2 regions of the Cyanobium sp. A1C-AMD genome follow, and region 1 is predicted to be linked to the other one. Evidence: predicted binding sites of a transcription regulator. Region 1 holds the regulator's gene; the other holds the start of a gene.

Region 1 (3,855 bases):
CAGGCGCGGACCCACCGAGTGGGGGTGAGCTTTGACGTGCAATCAATGCGCTACACCGGCGATCGCATCTGCAAGGCCGCCAATGGTGAACTGGAACTGGAGGAGGTGTTCTATCTACGGCCCATAGGTAGCTATAGCGACCGGCAAGGCAAAAAATACGCCTACACCGAAGAGCATCGCTACATAGATCTAGAGCTCTGCAGGGCTGCGGCAGCTCGCTACCGCGACCTTTTGGCGGCTGGCTTCGCCGAGGAGCACGCCCGCGGCATCCTGCCCTTCGACTACCGCCAGCACTTCGTGGTGAGCTTCACCTTGCGGGCGTTTCTGCACTTCCTTGACCTGCGGGCGAAGCTCGATGCCCAGCAGGAGATCCGTGAGCTGTGTGATCTGATGTGGCCCCATCTGCAGGCTTGGACACCCCAATTTGCTGACTGGTATGAAAAGAGCCGCTTACATAAAGCCAGGCTCGCCCCATAGGGCATTTTGCTGGGAACTAGATACGCGCCAAGGTAACCCGTTCGGGCTGATGCTGGTACTTACCAGCCCGATCTTGATAGGTTGTCTCGCAGGGATCGCCCTCAAAAAAGAGCAGCTGACAGATTCCCTCATTTGCATAAATGCGGCAGTCAGCACCCGAAGAATTACTGAACTCCAGGGTGAGGTGACCCTCCCAGCCGGCTTCCGCTGGCGTCGTATTAACAATGATGCCTAGCCGGGCGTATGTGCTCTTACCCAGGCAGATCACCGTGATATTTGATGGCACCTTCATCTTCTCCAGTGCCACTCCCAAGCCATAGGAATGGGCTGGCAAGATAAAATAAGATCCGTCCTCGTCATGGCGCAGGGGAGCGGGCTCCAGGTTCGCCGGGTTGAACCGCTTGGGGTTCATCACGGTGCCAGGCACATGCCGAAAGATCAAAAATTCCTTGGCCGACAACCGCAAGTCGTAGCCATAGGAAGAACAGCCATAGCTGAGCACCGGGGAGCCCGCCGTAGCGGGATCGAGGTGGCGCACCAGGCTCGACTGAAACGGCTGCAACATTCCTACGGCAGCTTGCTCGTTGATCCAGCGATCGTTCTTCAGCATCAGAGGCCTCGGCGCAACTGGGTGACCTGATCAGCCATGGCCATCAACTCAGGAGTCATGGCTGGCCCTGTCAAAATGACATCTAGATGGGCTGGTCGGCGCTCCAAGGTTGCCAGCACTTCAGCCTGCTCGATGTAGCCCAGCTCCACAGCCAAGCCCAGCTCATCGAGCACCATCAGATCCACCGCACCACTGAGCAGCTGCTCGCGGCTGAAGGCCCACACCTGGCGCACCGCCTCCAACAGCTCGAGCCCCTGGTGGACAGCTGGCTCTGAAAGACAGCCGGGCACACCGGGCCGCAGCCATTGCAGTCGCCCACAGAGCCAGACGCTGCTGCCGAGGCCCTGATCTACGCCGCCCTTAAGGAACTGAGTAACTAGCACCCGGCTGCCCAAGCCGGCACTACGTAGGGCCTGGCTGAGCACGGCACCGTAACTGCCGCGGAAAGGCGCCGTATGGATTTGCAGTAAGCCCTCCGACTGGGCCACCAGCCGCAATGCCGGCGCAGCAGAGGGGGCGGACGCGGCAGCCGCCACAGCCAAAGGGCGATGGCCAGAGCGCTGAGGTTGGTGCTGGACCGCCGGAAAACCAGCTCCAGAGGAGGAGGTGAGGCCTGAGACGGGCAAGCTCGCGGTCATGAACAACCTGAATAAGAACCTTGAAAATCGAAAAACAGACCTGGGGCGCCGCGAGCAGCCCATGGCCTCGCGGAGCTGAATGTAGCGGGATCGGGCCGCTCCACAAGCAAACGACACCATCCCTAGCGGAAACATACGTACTGGCGCGCAGGGGCGCCGGCGGTGTCGTCTCAAACCGTGTGTATTGCTACAAGCCGCCCCCCGGGTGATCCTTAGGGTCCCGGCACTTGCCAAGACCTTGATGGTTGGCGCTACCCACGGATTTAGCCGTACCGCCAACACCCCATCGACGGGTGCCCCTGGCGTGGTGGCAGGCATGGGAAGCGCCGGCCAGGGCAACCCCACCCTGTTGGAAGTGATCCGGGGCCTGGCCGGCAGCAGTGTCGAGACGATCGAACGGGGCAAGACGATTTTTTTTCCCGGCGATCCAGCCGAGCGGGTCTATCTGCTGCGGCGCGGAGCGGTCCGGCTGTCGCGGGTATATGAATCCGGCGAGGAGATCACCGTGGCCCTGTTGCGCGAGAACAGCCTGTTTGGTGTGCTCTCGCTGCTTACAGGCCAGCGCTCCGATCGCTTCTATCACGCTGTGGCCTTCACCAGGGTCGAGATGGTGACCGCACCAGCCACCTCCGTACGCCGGGCGATCGAGCAGGACGCCAGCGTGGGCTTGCTGCTGCTGCAGGGCCTGTCTTCGCGAATACTGCAGACCGAAACGATGATCGAAACCCTCACCCACCGCGACATGAGCTCGCGGCTGGTGAGCTTCCTGCTGGTGCTGTGCCGAGATTTCGGCGTTCCCAGCTCGGAAGGTATCACGATTGATCTGCGCCTCTCCCACCAGGCGATTGCCGAAGCGATTGGCTCCACCCGCGTCACAATCACTCGCCTGCTGGGCGACCTGCGCAACGACGGGCTCGTTCAGATCGACCGCAAAAAGATCACTGTGTTTGATCCAATCGCCCTAGCCAAGCGCTTCAGCTGAACGCCAGGGATACTGGGGCCCTCCGGGGACGTATGTGACGGGCTGGCTGCTGATCCTCGCTCTGCTCGCCCTGGGGGGAGTGCTCTCCACCCTGGGCGACCGACTTGGCAGCCTGGTGGGCAAGGCGCGCTTGAGCCTGTTGGGGATGCGGCCCCGCCGCACCGCCGTGTTGATCACAGTGCTCACTGGCAGCCTGATCAGTGCCATCTCCCTCGGCCTGATGCTGCTGGTAAGCGAGCGGCTGCGCACGGGCCTGTTTGAACTCGATCGACTGGAGCAACGGCTGCAAACCAGCCGCAGCGAACTGAGCCGCAGCAACAGCCAACTAGCCAGCAGCCGCCTGCAGGTGGCGCGGGCCGAACAGGGCAAACGCGAGGCTCAGACGCGCTTTGAGCAGGCCCAAGCCCGCGCCAGCAAATTGCGCCAAGAGCTGGCGCCACTTCTAACCCAGCGCAACCGGTTGGAGCTGGAGCGCAGCCGTCTCAGCCAGGAGGTGAAGGGGCGGGATGCGGAAATCCGCCGCACCGAAGCGGAATTAGCCCAGGTGCGCCGCCGGATTAGCGCCGGAGCCCAAGAACTTAAAGAGCTGGAGAGCAACCTGATTGCCCTGCGCCGCGGCGACGTAGTGCTCAGCAGCGGTCAGACCCTGGCCAGCGCCAAGGTGACCCTTGAGCGCCCCGAGCAGGCCAAGGAGGTGATCACCGCCTTGCTGCAGCAGGCCAATCTCAACGCCTTCAGGCGGGTGCTGCCCGGCCAGCCCCCCGATCGCCAGATCCTGCTGGTTCCCCAAAATGACATCAGCAAGCTGGAAGGCCTGCTCGCCAAGCCCGGCAGCTGGGTGGTGAGCATTCTCTCGGCCGCCAACGTGCTGAGGGGCGAGCGCCAGGTGCTTGCCTTCCCAGACCTACGCCCCAACCGCCCAGTAGTTAAAGCAGGTGAAGTGCTGGCCAGCACCACGATCGAGGGCGACCTCACAGCCCTGGAGCCGGTTTCGCGGCGACTCAACCTGCTGCTAGCCGCTGCCTATGCCCGAGCCCAGCGCCAGGGCACGTTGGTGGAAGGGCTGCAGTTTGATGCGGCCAGCTTCAAACAGCTGGCCCGGGAGCTGAGCGAGCGCCAGCCGGGCCAGGTTGCCCAACTAGAAGCCC
Region 2 (3,855 bases), on a different contig from region 1:
GCCGGTGTCCCGCAGTTGGGACGCCGTAACGCCTTTCACCGTGGCCAGGGTGCCCACGGGCATGAACCGCGGTGTGGTGACAACGCCATGGGGGGTGTGAAAGCAGCCGCAGCGGGCCCGGGTGCGGCTGCACTGCGCCGTGATGTCGAAGGAGAACGCTGGTGGGAAGCTGATTGCGCCGAACAGGTGCTGTCCCGACGCTAGGTGTCGCTTGCTAGAGCCCGTGCCGAAGTCATTTTCTGGGGCGATTCCCGGCTGGTTGGGCGATCTGGCCGGTGCCTGGGTGTTTTATTCGGTGCTGCCCGCCTGGCCAGGAGTGCCGCCTCGCTTTGAGCGCATTGCCCGCTTCGCTCCCCTGATCGGCCTGGTGCTGGGCGGGCTGCAGGGCCTTTTCTGGTGGCTTGCCGCTGGCTGGTTGCCCCTTGGAGCCCAGGTGGCCTTGGTGCTGGCGCTCGGGTTGGTGCTCACCGGTGGCTTGCACGTTGATGGCGCAATGGATACGGCCGATGGCTTGGGCGCCGGCCCTAGGGCCTTGGAGGCGATGGCAGATAGCCGGGTGGGCGCATCGGGGGTGCAGGCCTTGGTGGTGGTGCTGCTGATCAAGGCAGCAGCCCTGCTTTGCCTAGGGGCCGCTGCCCCGCTGGCCATGCTCTGGGCAGCTTTCTGGGGCCGGGTGTCACCCCTTTTGGCCATGCAGTGGTTTCCATATTTGAGGCAGCAGGGCAGTGCTGCTTTTCACCGGCAGCACTGGCGGGGTCTTGCAGCGGAACTGGTGCCGGCCCTGCTGGTGTTCGCCCTGGCCCTGGGCCTAGCGGCCTGGACCCGCTGGCCCTGGCCCCAGGGGGTGGGTTTGCTGCCAGCGGTGCTAGTGCCCCTATGGCTCGGCCGCCGTCTCGGCGGCCATAGCGGCGATAGCTACGGAGCCTGTGTCGAATGGACAGAAGCTCTGGCCCTGCTGCTCATGGCCCTGCTGCTGGGCTTGGGGCCGCGGCTGGCAGCCTGAGGCAAAAGGCGTTGCCCCGCTCGGGCAGTTGCTGGGCAACGGCTGCCGGCGGCAACACCAGGTTGAGCTCTCCACCGAGGCTGCGGGCCAGATCCCTGGCCAGGGCCAGTCCCAGCCCCGTCCCAGGCCGCCCCTGCCCCTGCCGCCCCCGGAAACCCTGCTCAAAAATGGCCTGACGCTCGTTTTCGGCGATCGGCTCGCCGCCATCCCACACCGTCAGTTGACAGTCCCCTGACGCCAGTGCTTGGCAGTCCAGGCCGATGGCCGTGCCGCTGGGGCTGTATCGAAAGGCGTTGTTCAGCAGGTTGGCCAAAATTTCAGCCACGGCACCACTGTCCCCGTGCCAGTTGGGCAAGCAGGATGGCGGATGCCAGGGGCGGCCCTGCAGAGAGGCCGTGGCAGCAGCCCGTTGCATCAAGGGCTCAAGCCAGTCGAGCAGGGGTTGGCCCTCTGGCCCCACCAGCCCTGGGGGAAGCAGCAGGGGTGGCGCCGCCTCGCCGCTGACGGCGGCTTGCTCGTGGCGGCCCAGCTGGCTGAGGGCATCCACGTAGCGGTTGAGCTGGCGCTCTTCCGCCAGCAAGCCTTCCACCAGAGGTCGGTTCTGCTGGTCCTGTTCGAGGCGCCGCAGCAGTAGTTGGCCGAAGGTGCGCAGGGCGGCGAGGGGGTTGCGCAGCTGGTGCAACAGCAGGCCCAATTCTGCTTGCTGTTGCTCGAGGGTCTGTTGCAACTGCTGTTGTTCCAGATCAAGGCAGAGCGCTTCGGTAAGACACAGGGCGACGGCCTGGAGCCGCTGCCCGAGGCTGTCTGGCCAGGGCACCACGCTGGTTTCCACCTGGATCGCGCCCAGCAGCACCCTTTGGTGGCGCAGCGGCAGCCAGCGCCGCTCCTCCGCTGGCAAGCTCAGCGGACTGCCGGCTTCGACCGCAGGCAGGGCTCGGCCATCACTCGGCCATTGGCCGATTGGCACCAGGATGGGGGCGTTGGCTTCACCGGGTTGGGTGACATAAACCACCAGGGAGCTGAGGTCGCTGCGATCAGCGAACTGGGCTAGCTGGAAGCGCAGTAGGGCGAGAAAGCGGTTGGAGACTTGCATCTGCTGCCCTCAGTCCTGGCCATGTTCCAAAAAGTTTGGAAAAGGCGTGGGAAAACCAGAAAAAAGTCTTAAGATGTGCGGTATCGACCAATACGGCGCGGTCCGCAAGCGGGCAGCGGTTCGTCGTCGTGACGCCCTCACCCTTTGTTGCCCATTTCGGCAATTCAGGCTACAGCAGTGACAGATCCGACTTACGCCGATCTTGCTTCCTGTTGTTCTGCACCCCGAATGGGCGGGGTGCGGCGTCACTGACCCCTGGGCCTGCTGACTCTCTCGGACAACAGAACGTTTGGGCGTCGCCCTGCTCTCCAAATTTTGGGGGGTTCGGGTGGGCTGAGTCACGGACCCTGCGCATGTTTTGCGCTCCCACTGTCCGTTCCCCCTCCGGTTTCTCTTCCTTCTCCTAATTCCTCCTTCTCGGGAGCAGTTCAATGTCCAAAAAGCGCAAGCGGATTAGCCGTCGCCGGCTCGCAGGCCAGCGGGTGCTGGCGCATGTCCCCACCTTCAATCTTGAGACCGGCTCCCACAAGCCGGTCACGGCAGCACGCCGCTTCATTGCTGAGGAGCTGTTGGTGCCCCCAGCAATTCTCAACGTGCGCCGCAACGAGCACACCACTGATCGCTTCTTCTGGGGCGAAAAGGGCCTGTTCAGCGCCCAATACGCCGAGGAAAACCATTTCCTGTTTCCCTCACTGCGCACGATCGTCGACCGCATCGGTGAGGAGGTGCTTTTCGAAGGCATCGAAGCCCTCGCCGCCGACGACTGGGAAGAAATGGAGGAGTACGAATACGCCTTCGTCTGAGCTTGGCTTTGCCCTGGCGGAACTCAGGTGGGCCGCTGGTTGTTCAGCATGACCATTGGCTGGCCAAGTAGCTCCGCAGGGCAGGAAACAGGCAGCCGTCGATTGTGTGGCCGCCTGTAAAGCCAACCAGTTCGGTGTCGATGCCACCGAGTTGCAGCTGCTCTTTCAGGGCCTCACTGGCTCCGTAGGGCACCACAGGATCCTGTTCGCCATGGGTGAGCAGGATTTTGGGCAGGGATGCTGCGGTTGGTTGCCAGCCGGGATGGGGATAGCCGCTGCAGCCGATCAGGCCGGCCAGGGGTAGGCCGCTGCCGGCTGTGGCCACATCAAGGGCCATTGAGGCGCCTTGGGAGAAGCCCAGCAGAGCCGTTTGCTGCAGGGGCACCTCCGCCGCTAGGGCCAGGAGCCGCTCTAGCAGCTGGGTTCGCGCGGCAGGTAGCTGGGGCCAATTCGGCTGTTGCAGGTCGTACCACTGGCGGCCGCTACCGCTTGGATGCGGCAGTGGTGCCCGCAGGGCCACCACGCTCACCGCTGGCCCCACCAGCACCTCGGCCAGGTCGAGCAGGTCGTCGGCATCCGCTCCCCAGCCGTGTAGCAGCACAAGGCGCCGGTCGCACAGGTCCGGGCCACTGCGGATCAGTTGGTCGTTGGGCTGGCTGGTTTGGCTACTCATGGCGGGGGATCGATTGCTGCGTAGGTTGGCCCTTATACCTGCACGTTTGGCAGCCATGGCCCCCACGGCCCTTCTAAGCGTCTCCAATAAGGAGGGCCTGGTGCCCTTGGCCGAGGGGCTGCTGGAGGCTGGCTATCAGTTGATTTCTAGTGGCGGCACCGCTGCGGCCCTCAAGGCGGCCGGGCTTGAGGTCACCAAGGTGGCGGAGCACACCGGCGCCCCTGAGATCTTGGGCGGCAGGGTCAAGACCCTGCACCCACGCATCCATGGCGGCATCCTGGCC

What was found. The regulator NtcA, encoded in region 1, controls nitrogen genes in cyanobacteria. The targets are predictions, from matches to a motif close to GTANCNNNNGNTAC.
Region 2: a site for NtcA is predicted at 2,177-2,190, ahead of KBY74_RS08860 (sensor histidine kinase KdpD). Genes of this name have one in related genera too.

What each region holds. Positions count from the first base shown of each region.
Region 1 covers NZ_JAGQDB010000017.1:7,374-11,228, reverse strand. Annotated here, with positions in the region: gene thyX (FAD-dependent thymidylate synthase) at 1-477, shown strand, start outside; gene dcd (dCTP deaminase) at 494-1,087, opposite strand; gene KBY74_RS04680 (cob(I)yrinic acid a,c-diamide adenosyltransferase) at 1,087-1,725, opposite strand; gene ntcA (global nitrogen regulator NtcA) at 1,967-2,707, shown strand; gene KBY74_RS04670 (DUF3084 domain-containing protein) at 2,742-3,855, shown strand, end outside.
Region 2 covers NZ_JAGQDB010000046.1:6,926-10,780, reverse strand. Annotated here, with positions in the region: gene tgt (tRNA guanosine(34) transglycosylase Tgt) at 1-174, opposite strand, end outside; gene KBY74_RS08865 (adenosylcobinamide-GDP ribazoletransferase) at 224-1,003, shown strand; gene KBY74_RS08860 (sensor histidine kinase KdpD) at 960-2,096, opposite strand; gene KBY74_RS08855 (DUF3155 domain-containing protein) at 2,528-2,899, shown strand; gene KBY74_RS08850 (alpha/beta hydrolase) at 2,943-3,572, opposite strand; gene purH (bifunctional phosphoribosylaminoimidazolecarboxamide formyltransferase/IMP cyclohydrolase) at 3,628-3,855, shown strand, end outside.